One region of the Methylomonas sp. BW4-1 genome, then DNA from elsewhere that is predicted to be linked to it. Evidence: riboswitches for the same ligand, from Rfam matches in the RefSeq annotation. Region 1 holds a riboswitch; each other region holds the start of a gene.
What was found. A riboswitch is a leader RNA that binds a small molecule or an ion and turns the genes downstream of it on or off. The one in region 1 is predicted to bind cyclic di-GMP.
Positions count from the first base shown of each region.

Region 2: linked by a shared signal. The riboswitch ahead of ACH5Y9_RS12580 (hypothetical protein) and the one ahead of ACH5Y9_RS24825 (hypothetical protein) in region 1 are both predicted to bind cyclic di-GMP.
Region 3: linked by a shared signal. The riboswitch ahead of ACH5Y9_RS00605 (hypothetical protein) and the one ahead of ACH5Y9_RS24825 (hypothetical protein) in region 1 are both predicted to bind cyclic di-GMP.

Region 1 is NZ_CP184125.1:5,316,567-5,323,858, reverse strand. It holds gene ACH5Y9_RS24840 (hypothetical protein) at 1-609, opposite strand, end outside; gene ACH5Y9_RS24835 (hypothetical protein) at 609-1,469, opposite strand; gene ACH5Y9_RS24830 (hypothetical protein) at 1,466-2,308, opposite strand; gene ACH5Y9_RS24825 (hypothetical protein) at 2,464-3,252, opposite strand; cyclic di-GMP riboswitch class I at 3,325-3,403, opposite strand; gene ACH5Y9_RS24820 (TonB-dependent siderophore receptor) at 3,482-6,016, opposite strand; gene ACH5Y9_RS24815 (FecR family protein) at 6,319-7,292, opposite strand, start outside.
Region 2 is NZ_CP184125.1:2,732,404-2,739,695, forward strand. It holds gene ACH5Y9_RS12575 (hypothetical protein) at 1-999, opposite strand, end outside; gene ACH5Y9_RS12580 (hypothetical protein) at 1,100-1,891, opposite strand; cyclic di-GMP riboswitch class I at 1,931-2,009, opposite strand; gene gspM (type II secretion system protein GspM) at 2,726-3,241, opposite strand; gene gspL (type II secretion system protein GspL) at 3,222-4,415, opposite strand; gene gspK (type II secretion system minor pseudopilin GspK) at 4,408-5,334, opposite strand; gene gspJ (type II secretion system minor pseudopilin GspJ) at 5,331-5,909, opposite strand; gene gspI (type II secretion system minor pseudopilin GspI) at 5,902-6,276, opposite strand; gene gspH (type II secretion system minor pseudopilin GspH) at 6,273-6,815, opposite strand; gene gspG (type II secretion system major pseudopilin GspG) at 6,800-7,231, opposite strand.
Region 3 is NZ_CP184125.1:131,572-138,863, forward strand. It holds gene ACH5Y9_RS00595 (sulfotransferase) at 1-1,071, shown strand, start outside; gene ACH5Y9_RS00600 (hypothetical protein) at 1,267-2,034, opposite strand; gene ACH5Y9_RS00605 (hypothetical protein) at 2,134-3,246, opposite strand; cyclic di-GMP riboswitch class I at 3,346-3,430, opposite strand; gene ACH5Y9_RS00610 (hypothetical protein) at 3,808-4,083, shown strand; gene ACH5Y9_RS00615 (ATP-binding protein) at 4,350-5,723, shown strand; gene ACH5Y9_RS00620 (response regulator transcription factor) at 5,701-6,249, shown strand; gene ACH5Y9_RS00625 (IS481 family transposase) at 6,340-7,292, opposite strand, start outside.

The DNA of each region.
Region 1 (7,292 bases):
GTACATATACCCGTCGCTGGGACCGCCGGTTTTATCGATGGCCAGCCAGTTCTTGTCGCCTTTAAACTGATACACGGGCTCCGACCAAGTCACCCCGCCGTCGCTGGATTTAAACACCGAAGTGCTATCCGATACCGCCAAAGACTGGTAATAGAAATTGCCTAGGGCATCGACCTCCAACACCGGATCGGTGCGAGTTTGCAGCGGTAAGGCCGGCAGCATGCCGGTAGTCCAACTCGCGCCGCCGTCAAAGCTATAGGCATAGCCGCCGTGTTTGACGGCAGTGGGCGGTGAATCGAACTTACGCCAGCCCACGACAATATTGGCGGGATTTAGCGGACTCAAGGCCAGCGTCGGCTCGTTGCCTTTGTCGCTGGCGATGTTTTGCCCCTCCGCATCGACGTTGACTTGATGGCTACGATACTGTCCAAAACTTATTACCGGGGAAGGCCCTGCCTGCGCGGCTGTCGTCAATGTCAAACCGATGCCTAAGCCTGCCGCGATTTTTACCCAGCCGCCGCGGCGGAAATATGCAGGGTGGCGTTCGTCAGGCGCTGGGTAAACGGCAGTCCATGGCCGAATCAATTCTGGATCTTCGGCTGGTTTCATCACGCCATCCTTTTGTCGGAACGGTTATTCAGAAACAGTCCGGCCAAACCGCCGGCAAACAACCAGACAGCAGCCGGCAAAGGCACCGCCGCCGGCGTTTCTCCCGACACCACGGTGGTTTGGAAGCTGAAAGTACCAATGCGCGTATCGCGCAAGCGGGCGTCGCGAGCGCCCAGATGATCGAAGCCCCACCCTAACCCAAGATTGCCGTTGAGGCTTAACGTATTCCCGACTATTGCGGTGGTGACATCAAACAACTCAAAACCGCCCGCATCGAAACCGATGTGATTGGTAATCACCCAGCCGGAACGCCCCGGCGTTGCCGCTTCAAGAGCCGGATCGTATTCCAAGGTCATATCGCCCAACAACACTCTATTGGTCGGCGGATCGACGTCCACCCTAAAACGCATGACACCGCCCAGACCGATACTACCGCTGGCAGTGCCGAACAAATTGCCGGGCTCGAACGCGAAAGTGGTATTTCTGTTCTGCCGCCCGCCCGGATTGACTATCGGACTCAGCCCGTTGACACTAAATTGCAAACCGGTTGCCGGAATTTCATCGGCCACCGTATCGTACAAATCCGGCGTATTGCCGTCCCGCAGCTCAACAAAGGTTTTTGATGCCGCCGAAGCGTCGTAAAACTCTTCCAGATAAATAGAAGGCCGGCAGCAAATCGGAAAGTCCGCGGTGGGCGTGTCCGGATAATCGTTCACGTCAAGGCTGGCGATTAGCACATCGCGGTTTAGGTTAAGGACCAGCGCACCGCCGCTGACTGTCGCAGCGTGGGCTTGGCTGATCGACAATACACCGAAAACGGCTAATAGCCAGGTGGATGATCGATGATTATTGATTTTCATAATGTCACACTCCTTGAAAGATATGGCCTACGGCCTATGCCGATAAAGCCCAAAAAGCCGCTAGCGAATAACCAGACCGCAGCGGGTAGCGGCACCGCCGATACCTGTCCGCAACCGGCATAGGCACCCGTGCCCAAACAGAAACTGCCGACATCGACCAGTTGCGCGCCTTGCAACATGCCGGCGTTTTCCGGCGACATCAGTAAATCGCCGCTCAACTGCCAGTTTCCGGCGTTACTAAAGTTCAGGCTTAGATTGCTTAAGTCGTACACCGCCATCGTGAAATAAATGTTATTGGCTAGGTACCAACCGGTGCGGCCCAAAGTTTGCCGGTTGGCATCGTAAAGCAGCGAAAAATCGCCGTTGACCAAGCCGGCTCCAGTCGGCGGCCAGTTCGGCGCATAAAAACCCTGCACGCCGGTCATGCCCACTTGTGCCCCGGCCACGCCGGCCAGCGTGATGGTATCGATGGCAAAATCGGCTGATGTGGCTTTGACGTAACGCTGACTGGCTTGCGGACTAGGATCGTTACCGATAGCCGTCAACTCGAACACCTGATTGAGTCCGGAAATCTCGGTGGTATTGAGCTGGCTAAGCAAATGGTCGCCGGTGTTGGCCGGATTATGAGCATTGGACGTTGCCGTACTCCAAAACGTCGACAAGTAATAGCCCCCGGCATAAGGTGCCAGCGCATTCCGGTCCAGGTTCATCGTAAACGTACCGCCGGAAGGCGCATTCAATAGCGTGGCTTCAGCGCTTGCTGAGGCCACTCCCAGACCGATGGCTAGCATCGCCCGCACCACCAAAGCGGGATAGCCACAGTTTTTGTTGATCTTCATAAAATCCCTATCAGCGGATGGTCAGAATAAGCCCTCTCCCTGCCTAAATACACAAGCGGCCGTAGTCGACGGCATGCGGGCACGAAGAGGGATTTATTGCCGAAAGTCCGGGCCCGAAGCGAATCTTGGCGACCGCCCCAAGCCCAATTTGCGAGTTAGGCCGCGACCGAGGCTTTTCTACGACTTTTACCCAGCAAGCCCAGCAGCCCGCTGCCGAACATCCAGACCGCCGCCGGTACCGGTACCGCCGATGGCGCCGTGCTGGGCGCCAGGCTAAAAGTACCGACCACGGCATTGGTATTGGCGCCAACCAAACCGGCCCACAATCCGGTCCATTGCAAATCGCCGCTCAGTAGTAATTCGCCATTGCTGCTTAGCGACTCGGAGACGTTGGTCAGCTTCAAGAAATTTTGGTAGCCAAAACCGGTATCGTAGGTTTTGATATTCCAAGTGCTCCCGGTTTTTACCAGGCTAAAGTCGTATGGCGTCAAAATGCCGCTGCCGCCTTGGCTGGTCAACAACCAGGCGCCGCTCAAACCGATTTGGCCAACCGAGGTATTGCCGGCGTCCATCGTCGTGGCTTGTTCGGTACGGCCATAGGGACCGGCAGCCGGATAGCTGTTGGTCGTGGTGTTGGCGTTAACCGCAAACGACATCGCTGTGCTGGCGGTTGCCGATAGCGTCGTTCCGCCGGTGGTTGCACCGGTGATACCCAGTAAATTGTCGCTGGCACCCCAATGTTTCGCGACAATCCAGCCATTCGGATAGCCACTGCCGACATTGACCGATGCCGCCGCAAAAGCGGCATTGTTGATGGTAATGGTGGCATCGCCGCTAACTTGTGCAGCGCTGGCTGTAGCAGGCGCCAAAACGGCGGTCAATGCGCTGAAGGCGAGCAGGCCGGCGCTTACCCATTGAGTGCGGTTGTAGTGCAAGATTGTCATTTTTTATTCCTTAATAAATTACGGTTAAAGTTAATCTGCAAATCGCCAACCCGAATTTAGGGTCTTTAACTGGCAGGTAACCCGGCTGTCTTAATCTCCAAGACCCGTGGCTTTCCGGCTCCGTCTCGCGGCGGATGTGGCATGTTTGTCGCGATCCTTACGACATCACTCTAAATCCCTGAGTGAGGTGCTCCTGAAAAACTCCTGTGGCAAATAGTTAACGACGGCATCAGTACTTGATTGAAAAACTTAGAAACCCGGCGCGGCCGGCTGCCGGCGCTACCCGGCCTTCGAAATAGCCGTAGGGCTGAAAATAATCCTCATCGCTGAGATTTTTGACCGTGGCCGCCCATTGGAAACGCCCGGTTTCGTAAGCCAACGCCGCGTCGAAGCTGTGGTAGCCGGCGGTTTTAAAGCGATTGTTATTGGATAAATAAGCGCCGGCGCGGGCGTACACGCCGAAACCCAAGCTAAAACCTTGCAACTCATCCTGCTGAAAACGGTAATGCGCCCAGAGCCGCCCGGCATCTTCCGGGACTTGAGCCAAGCGATTGCCGGCAGCCACCCCGGCTTTATCGTCCATGAAGCGGGCGTCGGTATGCGCATAGTTTGCCAGCACGCTGAAGCCCTCGACCGGTTGCCAGAGCAAATCCATTTCGATACCGCGCGAGCGTTGCTTCCCTGCGGCGACCGAACGCCGCAGGAAATCGCTGCTGTCGGTGACCGCGACCTGGCTACGCTCAATTTGGTAGAGCGCCAGTTGGCCGCTGAATTGATTCGCAAAATTGAATTTCAAACCGGTTTCCAGATGATTGGACAATTCCGGCGCCGGCGTATCGACGAAATTGACAAACGGTTGGCCGCGCATGCCTTCGCTATAGGAAATAAACCAGGAAACCTCCTCGTTTAGGTCGATCACGCCGCCGAGGCGCGGCAACCATTTCAGCGTATCCGTGGTGACATTTACCCCGGTTTGCGCGTTATTAAAATCGATACCCACCTTGCCCAGCCTAAGCCCGGACAGCCAATGCAATCGCCGGTACAGCGTGCTTTGCCACTGCAGGTAAGCGCCGTAAGTGAGGTTTTCGATGAACTGATTTTCCCGGCCCGGACCGGGTACGGCATAAGGGGAGTCAAATAGCGGTGCCCGCAGATCGACCGTACCTACGCCGAATCCTAAGGCGCCGAAATCGCCCTCGATAAAGCCGGCATCTTGCAAACGGCTGTAATCCGCGCCCAGTAACAAATTATTTTCGCTGGGACCCAGCTTAAATTTGCCCTGCAAATTGCCCAATACGCTGCGTTCATGCTGTTGTTGAAACAATTCGGCGTTCACTAATGCCCAGTGCGATGCCGGCAACAAGGGTCGGTCCGCGACCAGGCCATCGCTGCCGAACAGGGTCTGAATTTTCTCGTCGAATTTAGCCTGCGCATAGCGCGCCTTCAGGTTTAAGCGCCAGCTCCCGGTGAGCTGCCGGTCCAGCGTAGCCCATACCGCATCGGCATCTGAATGGCTATCGGGCAGATTGGCCGGCCCCGGGAACAGATCGGGCCGGGTAGCAAAATCACCAGCGATGCTGCCGGTGGCGGGCAAGCCCTGGTACTCCGGTTGCTGCCAACGCGACAGTTTGGCTTGGATCGTCAAACGGGTTTGGTCGTTATCGGTCAGCGTCAGGGCCGGGTTAAGGTTAAAACGCTGCGTTTCGATTATGTCGATGTCGTGTCTGGCGTTGGTATATTCACCGGTCATGCGCAACAAAATATTGGCGTTTAGGGGTTGATTGACATCGAAAAACGGCTGATAAAAGCTGTGGCTGCCGATTCTAAAACCCGCTTCGCCAAAGGCTTTGGCCTGCGGCAATTTGGCAAGCAGATTCACCACCCCGCCCACCGGGGAGCCCGAGCCGCCGCTGTAGAGCAAGGCGTTGGAACCCTTCAGCACCTCGATTCTGTCGATATTAATAGTGCTTTCCCGGTCGCCGGGGTTGTAGTACTGGGTAAAGCCATCCAGCAGTTGTTCGGAACGAAAACCGCGAATTAAGGTGCCTTCGATAACCGGACTGTAAAGCGTATTACGCGCCACTATGCCGCTAACATTGACTAAGGATTCGCTGAGGTTGATCGTTTGCTGGTCGTCTAACAAGGGGCGGTTAAGCGCGTGCACGGACTGCGGGATTTGCTTGATTGGCGTGTCGGTTCCGGTAGCGCTGGCAATATGGCTGACGGCATAGGTCCGCGCCTCGTCAAGCATCGGCTCGGTGGCGATTTCCGCACCGGCCTCCGCTGTTTTCGAGCCCACGACAGTCATGGCATCCAAGGTAACGGGGGGCGGCAGGCTAGACACTTCTTTTGCCGCCGGACTGCGTTCCAAAGTCACCGTGTCGGTATCGATAAAACGGTAGGTAAAACCGCTGCCATGCAGCAAGTGTGTCAACGCCTGCTCTGCCGACATGTCCCCGCGCAGCTCCGGACTGGCGAGCTCACGCAACATGTCCGCTGAAAAAATCAATTCCAACTTGGCTTGCGCGGCAAATTGAATCAGCGCGTTGTTTAAGGACTGGCGGCCGATATTGAAGTGGCGAACCACTTCCGTAGCGACCGCCTGGCCGCTGATCAATTGTCCGCCGGCCGCCACCAGCCCGATCAACACCCAGGTATCGACGCCGACACGATTGCCTTTCAGCGCATAGCACAGATATACGGCTGGCCGATGCCATACGTCCACTGCCAGCGGGTAGCGAAAATCGTTAATCCGTGCTTTCAAGATCCGTCCTGTCCGAAAAATAATGTTTCTCAACATAGAAGTCGTTTCAGCACAAAAATCGATCACAAAAATTTCCTGATTGGCAAAAAATCGTCTCCATTCCGGCAAAACCGCGTTGAAAAAATCGCAGCGCTGCGCGACTGAGGAAGTTTCCGGCGGAGGGACGACTTTTGCTTGAATGCGGGTAAATAGGGAACAGCCGTTGAAGGCTCGAGCCGGTGGGCTGGATTTTTCGACCCATATGCGCCAAACCGTTTTGGACATGCGCGCGCTGCCCGGAGTGGCTTACAGCACCCAAAAAATCAGCGATGCAGCAGCACCCACCAGGGACCGATACGGGTTTCTTGCAAAGCCAGTGCTTTACGCACCGAGGACAGTGCCTCATCGGGCGTATCCAGAGAAAACACCCCGGTTACCCGCAGATTTTTAAGTGCGGCATCCGCCAGAAATATCCGTCCCAATCGATAGCGCTCCAACTCGCTGATCAAGTCAGCTAAAGGTCTATCGTTGATCACCAGGCGATGCTGCCGCCAAGCGGACTGTTCCGCGCCCACGGCCCGCGGATGCGGCAGCGGCAGTCCGGGTTGATAGACCAAGCCTTGCCCCTGGGCGACGGTAACGTCACTGTCCCGACCCGCCGTACTGACCGCTACGGCATGCTCCTGGACGCTCACCTCGGTAGGCCCGGTCGCGGTTTTATACACGTCAAACACCGTGCCCAAGGCGCGGACCGTCAACTCGTCGGCCACTACGTCGAAAGGCCGCCGGCTATCCTTTGCCACCGTAAATTGCACCTGGCCGTGGTGCAAGATGATACGTCTGGTCGCGGCGGTGAACGCTACCGAAACCGCGCTATTGGTGTTCATCAGCAAACGGCTGCCGTCGCTGAGTTGAATCTCGCGAATTTCGCCGGTTTGCGTGCGGTAGTCGCTGAAATAATCGCTAAATAAGCGCGCTTGTTGCGGCATGATCAGACTAATCGCCAACAGCCACATCGCCGCGACGGCCAGCCCGGCCGCAAACCAGGGCCGGCGCGGCCTGGCCGACGGCCGGCGGCTGGCTGGTTTATCGGCCCTACTCTTGATTACCATTCGCCCTGAGCCTGTCGCAGGGGTCACCAGCCCGGGCTTCGACGAGCTCGGCTGACACGGAATCCTTCTGATAGATAGGGCCGGGTCAATAATCTGGCCAGCGGCAGCATTTTTTTCCGCCGCCGTGTGTCGAGACCCGGGTTGCAGCGATTCGCTCGCACTGGACAAACTGCCTGCCAGTACCA
Region 2 (7,292 bases), 2.6 Mb from region 1:
ACCCGCCAAAGGAGAACCCGCCCAGTCAGGATCCAGACCGGCCGTGCTGCAAGGGTTGTTTAGGAATTTAACGTACTGTTGCGCGCCGGTACCGGAACCGTCGATACGTTTGCAATAATGCACTTTAGTATCGTTAGGGGTTACGTTTCTGACAGTGCCGTCGGAATCGGTGTAAGTCAAACCAGCAGTCAAGGCGGTTAAGGCCGTACCGTTGACTTTAAACTCGGACCATCTTTTGATTTGACCGGAGATCAACTCAGCCACTTGTTGTTTGCTCAAGCTAGGCATACAGGCTTCGGTGTAATCGCCTGGTGCGCAGCTGCCGCCAAAACCGGCCAACAGGTTTTGCGCTCTTTGCAAAGCCACATACAAGTTATCGGAAACCGGCACACCAAACACCAAGGCCGCCGCAGGCACCACGTTCAGAGTCGCGTCGACGGCTACTGGATCAACCGCAGAAGCGTTTGAGGGTTTGTTTGGGCCCACAAACAATTTTGGCTCAACATCGGAAATACCGGCATCGGAGACCACGTTAGTCAGGTTAGCGCCGCTAGCGTTGCAAAACCAAGTGTTGGTTGCGCCTTGTTGGGTACAGTTACCGTTGTCGATACGCATCGCCGCAATCGCCACGCCGTCGATCAGCGGGTTAACGCCTTGCGCAGAACCGCCGGCAGAACGTTTGTGGAACAGGACTTTAGCAGTAGTTGCCGCAGAACCGTTAACGGTTAGGCCGGGTACGTTAGTAGAGTTCAGTGTGCAGAAATAAGCACTATGGTTTTTACCTTCGGAACCCGCTGTACCGTTGTCTTTAAATACATCCAAAGTACCGGCGTCGCACAAGTTCACAAACAAGGCAGCCAGGGCTTTGTCTTGCGCGGTAGCGCCGGACATGAAGATTTCGATATCCGGCGTGACGCTAGGCGCATGTGCAAATGCACCTTGCGAGAAACCTGCCAGAGAAGCCACTGCGATAGCAGCAGACAATAATTGCTTTTTCATTGTATATCTCTCAATTGATTGAATTTAAAGTGTGAGCCGACCCGTTCATGAAGGGGGAACCAGCGAAACAGAATCCGGCCGGCTCAAGACGTTTGCGGAATTAAACCGCCAGCGATTTACGACGAGTGGCGCGCAGTACGCCCATCAAACCGGCGCCGAACATCCAAACCGCGGCAGGTAGTGGCACAGCAGCAGGTGCAGCTGTATAGGTCAATGAGCCCACGTTACCGTTGATTGCAAAATTCCATACACCTGGGAAAGTTTCCAATTCGCCGGTATCGAAATCGTCGGCATTGACTTTTTCATGAACGAACGCCAAAGCGGTGCCCAGTTGGCCTTGCGCGGTGAATGGCAAAGCGGTTAAGAAATCGTTACCGTAAACAGCGGTGTAACCGTTTTGGCCGATAGTTTTGAAGGTGCTCAGGTTATTGGCGTTAGCATCTTGAGTTTGGACATAGCTGACCAAATCATTCCATACACCCATCGAATTACTGATGTCTGACCAATTTGTATCGATGCTAGCAGGAGAAGGTACTACTGAAGTGGTATAGAAGCCCGCTTTAACAACATCAGCTGGCTCGGCCAAAATCCCATGCCCACCAGAAACACCCCAAGTAACGTTGTTGCCGGCAGTGTAAGCAGCAGCGAACGATTGGAAGTTGTTGTCGCTCAGTGTGAATGACAATGGTTGGCTGGGGTTAGCCAAAAATTGTTCAACAGTGATGCCCAAATCCAGCGTGTAAGAGTTTTGTGCTGTGTAGTTAACCAGGTTAAACAAAAACTCACTACCGTCTGCTGTTGCATCGCCGATAGCTTGGATACGCGCTTCCGCGGCGCCTGAAGCGGCCGCTGCCAATACTGCAACTGCCAACAATTTTTTAGACAATTTCATTTTTAAAACCTCATGTTTAAATTTCGATTAATGACATAAGGTGACAGCCCAGCCGTCTTGACCAGCAAGACCCGTGACTTTCCGTCCCCGCTTCACAACGAGTTTGGCTTTTACACGCTTTAGATTGCACTCGACACCATCTAACATCCTGACAGCGCCGCTTTGTTGCCCCCGCGACCATGTTCCGCCTAGCCTCCTCCCTATCCTCTTCCTTCGCCGCTCCTTGTTCGTGCCGTCCGTGTTCCCTAGTTGCTCCCGAATCTTTGCTGAACGGCCGTTCCTCAACCCCTCAACTTGGCGCGAATTATTCCAGAGCAATAGCGGCGTTTCGGTTACAGCATTGTTAAATTAACGTGACATGTAATACATCTGTATTACAAAGCTGGCCGCTAACACGAAAATTCAGCTGATGACTGGGCGCGGGAGGGAGCTATGAAATTTAAGATTCTTTTTGCGGGCATTGCCTCACTGCCATTGAGCGAAAGAAGAAGCCCCTTCTCCCTCCGGGAGAAGGTTGGGATGAGGGGAGATAGAACCATCTGCTCTTAACTTAATAGCAGTGGGACGTGGTCTAGGTATGAATTGTCGTGAGCTCTCGACGGCAAAGCCCTTGCTGGCTATTGAGCAAGTTAGTTAAACCCAAAAAGTCCGTCATGCCGCCGGGATAAGGGCGTCCGGTGCCATGGATGGCAAGCTTCGAACTCTGCGTGCGCTGAACACGGCATTCCCCGACAAGCAAACGCCTTGCGACCGCTTCACCAATCCATTGCGACACTGGGCTCCCGCCTGCGCGGGAGCGACGGACGTTAAAGGCCAGGCTAATATGAAGGCGGGCTAAACAACGCCCAATAAGACTTTGGCGTTAACGATACCGTCCGCATCGGCCGGTTTTTCCACATCGATTTGCAGCACTTGCAAGCGGTGTTTGGTTTCCAAAATTGTCAACCATGACATCAGTCGGTCGAAGGCCAGATTTTCCAGCCAGACGCTGACTTTGTCCTCGCCTTCCGGGGACAGGTGTTTGATCGCCGGTTTTATCTCCAGCTGCTGGCTGCTGAAATCGACTAGAGCCAGCGGCGATTGATTAGCGCCATCCAATGCCGGTGCATCAACCGTAGCCTGTTGCCGCAAAGCCGCCGCTTCGTTGCCGACTTGTTGTAAGTAGGTATAGATTTGCTGTTGCGCCTGGATTTTTAGGTTCAGCAAGCGGCTTTGTTCAGCAATTGGTTGGTAAAACAGCAGGTATGCGCCATACATCAGCACGACCAACACACCACCCAGCGCCAGTACTCGCTCTCTGGGCGTTAATTCGGCGAAGCGTTGCGCTATGTCATTTTTCGCGAATCTCAAGTTGCGCCTCCACGCCGTTTGCACCGCTGTCGGCGGATTGAATTTTGACTTGCATGCTGCTTTGCAACTGCTGTTTGAATTGCTCCAGTTGGCCGATGTCGTCGGCAAGCAGATGTAACTGCAAACCGCCGTTCAGGAAATTGAGCTTTTTCAAGTGTACGGCCGGTGCGTCTTTCAACACCAAGCCGGAACGGTAGATCAAACGCATGAAGCCGCTACCGGCAAAAGCCTGTTGTTTTCTGAGCTGCGCCAGTTGTTGCTCGGCTTGGGCTTTGACATTGACGATGCGTTTCACCTCGGGAAAGCTTTGTTTGAACAGCGCTTGGGTTTTAGCGTCCAATTCGCTCAGCTCGGCTTGCTGTTGCCAGTAGGTGTGCAATAAGGCGTAGCTCTGCACCGCCAAGGCTACACCCAGAACAATGGCCGCCGGCAGCCACTGTTGCCAGCGGCCTACCTTTCGACTACTGACGGCATAAGCGCCGCTCAACAAATTCAGCTCGGAGGGCAATAATTCGACGGCACTCGCCATGAATGGCAAAGGCTTTGTTATGACTGTTTCCAAACAGGTATTTGCCAAACCGTCCGGCAGCTTGCTGTCTTCGCTGCCTTTGCATAGCAGTAACGTCTGAAAATCAGCACCTTCGGCACAGGCTTTTTCCAACAATTGCGGCAGAAATTGCGTATCCACGCCGCCGCCCAGATAGGCAGCGCTACGCAAAATAGCGTTGCTGTCGTCGAGCAACAAAGTGGCTTGCCCAGGCTGATACGGCAGGCATAAGGTTTCGGGATACGCGCCATCCAGCAGCAAACCGGCTTCTCGAAACGGTGTAAGCAGCGCCGCTAATGTTTCGTGGGTAATTGCCGCGACGGCGAGTTTGTCCCGGTCTTGCTTCAACCAAACCAGATGGTAATTTTCCACGTCCTCGGCAAGCAGGTCTTCCAAGGCAAACGGCAAGGCTTTTTTCAGTTGTGCGGTGGTTTTAACCGCCAGCTCGATTTGTAATAACAACACCGAGGCAGCCGGCAATAACAGCAGCACAGACTTACCCTGCGCAGCCGCTGCCAACTCGGCCATCGTGCCTGATGTCGGCTGGCTATCAGGCTCGACAAGATTCAACCATTCCAGTTTATCGGCCGATTCGGCGCCGAATCTGACCAGCAGTTTTTCAGCCATGCGCCAAGCCCTGGCGCTGGCGCTGGCGCTTCACCACTTGCGCGCCACCACTATCGCGCTGCAATTGCGACTCAAACTGCAAATGGGTTTTGCCCATATCGATTTGCCCTTGTAATAAAAAGTGTTGCGAACTGACGCCCAAGCCGTATTTACCGATGCCGGCGTCGGCAACCGTTTCATCTTTTAAAAATTCGGCGACTTTTGCAAAAGGCTTGCCTCGGGCTCTGAACATGGATTCCGCCTGATCGGCGCTGATGTCGTCCGCCAAGCAACGCAACACGGTGGCACTGGCGGTATTAACATTCAGCGGCGCGTAACCCTCCACCGCGTAGACATAAGGCAGCAATTTCAGATAGGTCTCGCGCGTCATGCCTTGTACCAACAGCAACTCGCTGACATCGGCAAATTGCCGGTTAGCGGCGCGATAAGCCGGCTTTTTGCGCGTGTAGGTTTCGTCTTCCGCGCCATGCGGATACCTGACATCCATATCCGCATCAACCCAATCGGCAATCGCCTGCACCAGCTCGGCTTTCAGTTTTAGAATGGCCAGCAAGCGTTCCAGACGCTTTATATCGTCCTTGGAAATTTTGCCCTCCACCAATAGGTTGTTCAGATTGATTCGCCCCTGCAAATCTTCAATCTGTGCTTGCATCGTGCCGCCAGTCACCACGGTCGTTGCCAGCGGTTTGGACCAGGTATCATCCACACCATCGACATCACCCGACAGCCGGCCAATCGCCCAACTTTCCAAGCCATACGCATATTCCCAGGCTTGCATGCTGCGCAGTTGATTTTCGGTGCGGCGTATATCCAGCTGCCGCGCGCTGGACATGGACACGACCGCGACCGTGGCGATGGCCAGTATCAGCATCACCGTGATCAACGCGATCCCTCGTTGATTCTGATCTAGCGACTTCATTCCCGCACCAGAAACAGCCGGCGCATGTCGCCCAGACCGGCCAAGTTAAAATTAGCTTCCACCGCTTTGGGTAATCCGCTGCCGTCCGCCGGCCAATGCGTCATCCAGTCGCTGCCGTAAAAGCGCAATTCAAGCGCGCTCACATTCAGCAATTTTTTCCGGCGAAATTGCGTCTGCTGGGTACGGTCCAACACGATCCAGACCTGCCTGTACAAACTGCCGTTTTCCAGTCGATAACTGACACGCTGCAGATCACTTCGCATCGACAACGCCGACCATTCCGGCACGCTGCGGGTCAATGTCAATAATTCCTCGCCATTTCCGCCGGAAAATGCCGGCTGTTCGCTGCCGAACTCGTCCCGAATCGAGCGCGGCAAAGCCTGGGCTAAATCTTCGTTCAGCAAGTACAAGGTTTGCTGCAACGCGGCGATGCTGTCCGAGCGCTGTTCGGTACCGGCTCTGGCGTCCAACACCGCACCCAATCCGGCGTAAGCCATTGCCGCCATGATCGCAAACACGGCCATCGCGATCAGGATTTCCAGCAAGGTGAAGCCGCGACTGGCGCTATTATTCATGGCCGGTCGGAACATAACTAAGCAATCCGGCATAAGGCGACTTGTCGCCTTCCAGAAACACTTCAATCCGATAATCCCAGACCGTGCCGCCGAGACTCGGCGTCACGCCGCGTTTGGCCTGCCAATACCAGCGCCGCCCGGCCATGGTTTCCCAGCCGTCCTGGTTCTCCGGCTTTTCGGTATCCAGACGCAATTGCACCGCACGATTGGCAGCTATCGTCGCCGCTATGGTTTTGTTTTCCAGATACCAAAGGTTCTTGGTGTTATCGGCGGTAATTTTGATCAAGCCGGCCATTAGGATGACTAACAGGGCCAAGGCAATCAGCACCTCCAACAGCGTAAAACCGCCGTCGCCGGGGTATTTCATGGCTTGAGAGCGGCGCTGGAAATGGCCAAGCCCTCGTCCGCCGTATTGCTCAGCCAAAACCGGAGATCGCTTTTTGCTAAATCCAAGGCAATTTTAAATGCGTCGGAGGCCCCGTCCGGGGTAAATACAATCTGCGGCTCTGGATGCACTTTGCTGCCAAAGTGCTTAGTCAGGTACACCGGCTTTTCATCCAGGGTCAATGCCAAGGTCATACCGGCTGGCAAATCCCGTTGTCTGAAGACCGCATCAGTATTCTCCGGCCGCCACTTGCCTTGGGTCGGCGACAGAAACCTATACCCTTGACCGACCAATTCCAGACCGATACTGTCGCCGCGTATCATCGCTTCCTGCTCAGCCAGCTCCAGCAATTTCGCCAGCCGCTGAATTTCCAATTGTTGCTGCTGGCTGTGATCAGCATTGCCCATCGCCAGCATCGCCATGCTGCTCATCACGCCGATCAGGACCATAGCAATCAATAGCTCGATCAGCGTAAAGCCGCGAACCTTCACGCCCTCAACCTGACTTATTTTTGCGCCCAATTGGTGATGTCCGCGCCGGCTTCGCTGCCGCCTTCCACACCGTCGGCGCCGAAGGAATACAAATCAAATTCGCCGTGCGCGCCGGGCTGCATATAAAAATACGCTTTGCCCCAAGCGTCGACTGGCAGTTGATCCAGATAGCCGCCCTGCTTCCAATGCGCGCCGGCCGGCAGATTGGCGGGTTTATGCACCAAAGCTTCCAGGCCTTGGTCGGTGGTGGGGTAGCTGAAGTTATCCAGTCTGTACAAGTCCAGTGCGGCGCTGATGGCTCTGATGTCTTGCAAGGTGCGCGTGGCCCGAGCCTCGTCCGGTCTGCCCATGATTTTAGGGACGACGATGGACGCCAAGATGCCCAAAATCACCACCACGATCATCACTTCGATCAGGGTAAAGCCTTGCTGTTTTTTATTGCTCATAACGGTTTAAAGTCGGATTGGTTTAAACAGGTCCCTGCCTGCGGGACAACGGGGAGAAGAT
Region 3 (7,292 bases), 240 kb from region 1:
CTGGAAGCGCATTTAAACCGTTTGCCGGCAGCCAAGCAGCGCTTTCAGGCTGTGATAGCCGCCAATCGCAATATGCAGCAGACCGCACGCGCCTGGCAGGAGTTGGTTGGCGTGCTGGATAAATTGGAAGAATACGATGCATCGTTTGCGGCTTGCCAGCAAGCTAAGGCTTTGTATAAGCAATTACCTGAACTCAGCTCGCTTGACGCCGGACAGGTATTTCGTGCGATTCAACGTAACAAGCAAGGCTTTGATCAGGCGTTACTGCATCGATGGGCTCTCAGCGACTTTGCCGATAACTTGCCGGTGCCGACGTTTCTGCTGGGCTTTTTGCGTTCCGGTACCACGCTGACCGAGCAAGTGTTGGCGGCGCACCCCGAGGTGTTTACCTCCGATGAAAATGATTTGATTCATGGTTTGATTCAAGAACTGCAAAGGTTGAGCGGTGTGCGAGAAGACATCCCGGCCGCCCTCCGCCAGCTTGGTCTGGATGATGTCCGAAAGTTGCGCGCTTACTATTGGCGGCGGGTTAGCGAAGAATATGGCGCGGGTGCCTTGAATAAATGTTTTATCGATAAAGTAGCGCTGAACAGTATCGATATTGGCCTGATCAGCAGCCTATTTCCGGAGGCCAGGATTATCTTTGCGCTACGCGATCCGCGCGATGTGTGTTTGAGTTGCTTCCAGCAGGCGTTTAAGCCGTCTAGCGTGACAGTCAATCTACTGAGCTGGGAAGGTGTGGCCAAGCAATATGCGGCCGTAATGGATCTGTGGTTTTACATTAAACCGATGATGCAGCCGCGTTATATGGAATTGCGTTACGAGGACACGGTCAACGATTTCGAAAACAGTTTTCGCCGGGTGTTTACCTTATTGGATTTGGAATGGGTGGCCGAAGTTAGCGCGTTTCATGAGAAGGCTAAGGGCCGTTACATTGCCACGCCGAGTTTTGCCACTGTCGCTCAGCCGATTTATTCGCGCTCGGTGGCGCGTTGGCAGCACTATGAAAAGTTTTACGAACCCGTATTACCGATTTTAGCGTCGTATATCGATGCGTTCGGTTACGAATGAAGCGAATGGGCAGGGTTGTTCAAGCTTTTTGATCAAGTAGACTACGATCAAACGGATGTAAAAATGGAGCTTCCGTGCCCCCGTTCATCCTTGACCGAAACCGATCCAATTTCTTGCTGATTAACCCGGCCCTTGATCACACTGGTAATTAAGGGCGCCGGGTTAAAAATCAGCTTTAAGTGACATAGATACGTCTCAGACGTTTTCTGTGGTTTTGCGTTTGCCGAAACCGACTAAGCCGGCCATCGCGCTACCGAACAGCCAAACTGCACCCGGCACGGGTACCGGTGATGCGGCGGCGGAGATGGTAGCGGTATAGGCCAGATTGGCGCCGCCTACCGTGCCGTCGTAACCACCCAAAATCAGTGTGTAAGTACCGGCAGTCAGGAAACGGGTCAGCGTCGCGCTGGCGGTGGTGCCTTGAGTGGCTGCGAAGGCCCAGGCGTTTGCGTCAACCAAAGCCAGCGTTGTGCCAAGTGGGCTGGCAGCCATGGGATTCAGAGCACCGTTGTTCAGGTATTCTTGATGACGACTGCTGCTACCCGCGGTATCCCAGCCGCTCCACAAACCAAAAGCCGGGCGCAGATTGGAGCCGTCCGACGATACGGTGATGGTCACTTCCGCATCGGCATGCAGTTCAAACAAACCGTAATCGGCGGTATGCCCCCAGTTTGTCGCGCCGTCTTTATAAGCTTTGGCGCCCATGCCTATGCCGTGGCCGCTGGCGGTTTGCGAGTTGGCAACGCCGCCGTCATTGTGGATCATCGCTACCCAGGTGGCGGGCAAATTGCCAATATAGCCTGGATCGCCGGCCGACCATGGGCCTGCGGCAGAACCGTCCGGTAAGGGATCTCCGGAAGCTAAATTGTAGGTTACGTGAGCGCTAGCCATGCCGCTGATCGACATTAACGCGCCCATGGCGCCGGCTAATGCTAGTTTCTTAAAGGTTAAGTTTGCAGTCATTTTGGATCTCTATCGAATTAAATATATGAGTTAAAGCCTGTTGTTAAACAGCGCTTGGTGAGGGGATTGCCGTTGTTTGGCGGCAACCCCGCTGGGTAATTAAGCCGCTAGTGCTTGTTTGCGGCGGCCGAAACCGATCAAGCCGGCCATCGCGCTGCCGAACAGCCAGACTGCGCCTGGAACAGGCACTGCCGAAGTGGTAACCAGTACGTCGTAGGTTACGCCATCGAGCGCGCCGCCACCGTGCGCGCCGACCACCAAGGTATAAAAGCCATTGGTGTGCAGCCCGGGTGTGCCTGTGGCATTCCACTCGGCTTGGTCGAACACAAACGAGTAGAACAAGGTGTCGGAAGTGCTGCTCATGCTGGCTGTCCAGATAGCTTCGCCCAAGCTTGAGCCTTGCAGGCCCGTTTCGCCGATTGTGGCAGCCGCGTTACGGTCAGATGTGGAACTGCTGTCCACATTGCGATACAGGGCCACGTCCAATAAGCCGTTAAATTGGCTGTAATCGGCGTCGTTTTTCACGGTAATGGTGGTTTTGATATTGCCCGCGCTGGCGCAGTTAGCGCTTGCCGTGTTTGCGCCGCAGCTAATATGAATCAAGCCGTAGTCCAGTCCCAGGCCGGTTGATGCCGAATTGCCTGCTACCGCTAAGTAAGGATGGTCGCCATTAGCTGGCAGATCGGCCATGATGGTGCCCCAGGTGGCGGCGTTGGTGCCGCCGTTTTTGTCCGAGTAAGCTTTCCACAAGCTACCGATAGTGTTGGTGCCGAAGCTAGGGTTTGAGCTAATAAGGTTTGCTGTCAGTGCGCCATCGTTGTCTGTAGCGCTGGAGCCGGTATGTAATTCGCGTTTGGTGAAACCTGTAGCTGTTGTATGCTGACCTGAATACCACATATAGGGCAGATTGCCTGCTACTTCTGTGGCTGTCTCAGCCGCGGTACCTGTGCCCGGAATTAAGGTGTTCGCGTTTAAGTCGCCGACTGTATAAACGTTGGTACCGTTAGCGACTCTATTGGTGCCGTTGGAGTTTGCAGATACACCGTCTGTGCCGTTGATGCTGTTGGCGATGCCGAAGCCGATAGCGGAGTTACCGGAGGCTACTGTGCCCGCGCCGGTCAGGTTGTAGTAAGAGTGCGCGAACGCTTGGCTGGAAACAGCCGACAGGCCAGTTGTCAAAATAGCTGCTATAGCCGTTTTATGAAAGATCATGATCGTCCTCTTTGTTATTGGAATTAAAGGTAACAGCGAAACTGACAAAACTTGACCAACAGCAGCGAGCCAAACTTTGCCCTCGCCCATGGCGCGCATGGGGGCAATCCGGCCTTCTTTAAATCGTTTTTTAAGAACCGTGATTTTCCGGCCCCGCCTCACGACGGGTGTGGCAAAGCTTGCTTTCAGAGATTTGCTCATTCCGCCAGCGGCAGACATGGCAGGGATAGAGACCTACTAACCGCTTTTCGGAAAGCAAACCACGAAGCAAGTACACTAGTTACAGCGAATAGCGGGCCAACTTAATAAAATATATAAATATCATTGTATTGCTGCTTATTTTGCCTGGGATGGCATGAGTGAGCTGCGGGCGAAATTCAGCGAAATAGCGCATGCGCTTATTTTAAATAACACAGTTCAATTGCTGAAAGATAATCCCCGCTTGGTAGTGAAGTTTGATTTGAGGGATTTGATCAGGAATTTCTTTATTTTCTAGTCGTTTATTGTTAGGTTGTTGCGCCGCTCATTGGGTTGGCACGAGATTTTTCAGTGGAGAGATGTATGCAAAAAACCGATAAAACCCCGCTGTGGGTGTTCCTGGCCCTGTCCAGTATAGAAACCCGTAAAGGTGCGTTACTGTTGATCTGGAGTAGTATTGTTTTTACTCTTTACTGTGTGCCTTGGCCGCTCTATTTCGATGGCAATGGCTGGGTTGCCAAATTATTTTTGATCGACGATTGGGAATGGTTTGCGATGATGCTGCCTATGACGTTTTGGTACTGGCTGAGCATGAGATGGGTGGATAAAAACGGCGGCTGGCGTTTGGCTGGTGCGTGATATGCCGCACTATTTTTTGGGACATGATTCGTCAGGCCGCGGCGCTTGCTCCGAAAGGATTAGTTAGTAGATTATCTTTCGATCTTGTAAGCGGCTAGCTTAATTCCGTATTTGCTCTTGCGCTTAGCGGTTGGAGTGAAGCTTGCTATCAAAAATCGATTGAATACTTAGGTGGCCGCCATCCAGGTTTGGTCGGCTTTCCACCTTCTCAAGCAAGCGGCGGTCGTATATCGCTGCGATGCTTTCTTCAATTTAGTGTTGTTTCTATGCTTTCACACATTCTGCCCAAAGCCGAAATATCCATTCGCGAAAACCTGCGTTGGTTATACATTCTTAGAAATTTGATGCTGTTTGCCGTTACGGTGGCGGTGTTTATTGCGGTGAACGGTCTGGGTATTAATTTGCCGCAAAACCAGCTTTGGCTGGCGATTTTTGCGATTTCCATACTTAATCTTTACACCTGGCTACGGCTGAGGACGCCGGAAGAAGTTACCGAGCACGAGATTTTTTCGCAAATATGCATGGATGTGCTCGCACTGGCCTACTTACTTTATTTGACCGGTGGCGCATCAAACCCCATCATCTGGGTGTTTCTGCTGCCTTTGATTGTAACTGCCATCATGCTGCCGCAGGCTTATGCCTGGAATATGGTGATCATTACCTCCTGCGTGTATACGGTGCTGATTGCCTACAACGTACCCTTGCCGGTTGTCGAGCCGCACATGGCCCATCCGGCGATGACGGAGATGACGCCGGAAATGAGCCTGCAAATGCATTTGATGAACGACAGGCGTTATTTCAATCTGCATGTATTCGGTATGTGGTTTGGTTTTGTGTTTAGCGCCGGCTTGGTGGCTTTTTTCGTAGTCGAACTGTCCAAAACCTTGAAAGAACGTGAGCGAAATTTAGCGGATGCCCGCGAGAGTGCGCTACGCGACGAACGAGTTGTATCCCTGGGCACCTTGGCGGCTAGTGCCGCGCACGATATGGGCACACCGTTGGGGACGATTGCCATTTTGACGCATGAAATGGCGGAAGAGTTGTCGGAGCATCGTTACCCGGATATGCACCAGAAACTGGTGATTGTTCAGCAGCAGATTGATCGCTGCAAACAAGCCTTGTCGGTGATGTCGGCCTCCGCCGGCGAGATGCGGGCGGAATCCGGCAAGGTGATGCTGGTGAGCGAGTATATCGATGAAGTATTGGGCCAGTGGCGCACGCATAAAGCCGCTACCCGGCTGAAACTATTTATTTCGCCGAATGTGGATATGGATGCGCGCGTGATTGCGGAACGTACCGTGACTCACTCTATCATCAATATTCTAAATAACGCAGCTGAGGCATCGCCGGTCGATGCGGGCATCGAGTTTCATGTGGAATGGGATGAAGAAACACTAAACTTGAAAATCAGGGATTTCGGTCCAGGTTTGCCCGCTGAATTTATCGAGTTTGCCGGGCATCAACCGGTCAAGAGCAATAAGCAAGGCATGGGGGTTGGCTTGTTTTTGACTTATACCACTATCAAGCGGCTCGGCGGTAAAATACAGTTCAGTAATTTAGAGTCGGGCGGCGCCTGCGTCGAAATCAGTTTGCCGCTATTAGCTAAGGAGAGTATGCATGAACCAATTACCTATGGATAAGCCCAATTTATTGCTGGTCGATGATGACGTCACCTTTTGTTCGGTGCTGAAGCCGGCGTTGGAAAAGCGCAATTTTCAAGTGACTGTCGCCAATGATGTCGATACGGCAATGAAACTGGCGGAACAAACCGAGCCCGAATATGCGGTAATCGACTTACGAATCGGTTTTGACTCCGGTCTGGAAATGGTCAAAAAATTGATTTCCTTGGATGACAATACCCAAATCGTCATGTTGACCGGCTTTGCCAGTATAGCCACAGCTGTAGAGGCTATAAAATTAGGTGCTATCCATTATCTGACCAAGCCGGCGAATGCCGATGAGATTGTTAGTGCCTTATACAAAAACGAAGGCGATGCGTCGGTAGCTATCAGTGACAATCCGCTATCGGTAAAGCGCTTGGAGTGGGAACACTTGCAAAAGGTGCTGATGCAACACGACGGTAACATCTCTGCCGCCGCCAGAGCATTGAATATGCACAGAAGAACCTTGCAAAGAAAGCTGGAAAAACGGCCGGTAAAAGAGTAGGTGACCAGCACCATTTAGGAAAGGAAGATATTATTTGTATTAGCTCAGACCTGATCTGACAGTTACCGTTTTTGCGGGGTGTCTGTCAGATTAGATTTGGTTCAGATTTTTTTGAGCCCAAATCTGTTTTCCATCCAGCAAGGTATCCATCGGCGTTCTGCCGTTGCACATTTTGCCCTGATGAGTTCGGTCATTGTTGTAATAAACCAGCCATTCGTCCAGATCTTTTTGGAGTTGATCCAGGTCGCTATAGAGCTTTTTGCGGAACGTGACCTGATAGAACTCCTGCAAGATGGTCTTATGGAAGCGTTCGCAAATCCCATTGGTTTGCGGTGACATGGCCTTGGTTTTGGTATGGTCGATGTCGTTGATCGCCAGGTATAGCTGATAATCATGCTGTTCGACCTTGCCACAATATTCTGTGCCGCGATCCGTCAGAATGCGTAGAACGGGTAATGCGTTGGCTTCATAGAACGGCAATACTTTGTCATTCAGGATGTCCGCGGCAGTAATCGGCGTTTTGGTGGTGTACAGTTTGCAGTGAGCGACTTTGCTGTAGGTGTCCACGTAAGTCTGCTGGTAAATCCGCCCAACCCCTTTGAGGTTGCCAACGTAAAAGGTATCCTGCGAACCCAGGTAACCGGGATGGGCTGTTTCGATTTCGCCGCAGGCTTGATCATCCTGCTGCTTTTTCTCCAACGCCGCAATCTGCGCATCGCTCAGCATTAACCCTTCGGCGGCTACCTTGGCTTCCAGTGCTTTAAGCCTCTTTTTAAAGTTCTCCAGGTCATGCCGTAACCAGATGGAGCGAACGCCGCTGCCGGATACGAATACCCCTTGTTTACGCAGTTCATTACTGGTTCGATGCTGTCCATGCGCTGGCCACTCAACCGCATAGGCTTTCACTGCCAGCTCAATGCTTTCATCGACGCGATTCTTCAGATTCGGAGACCGGCGGTTTTTGTCGATTAAGGCATCAATGCCACCTTCGGCTACCAGCTCTTGATAACGATAAAACGTATCGCGCGAGACACCCATCACCT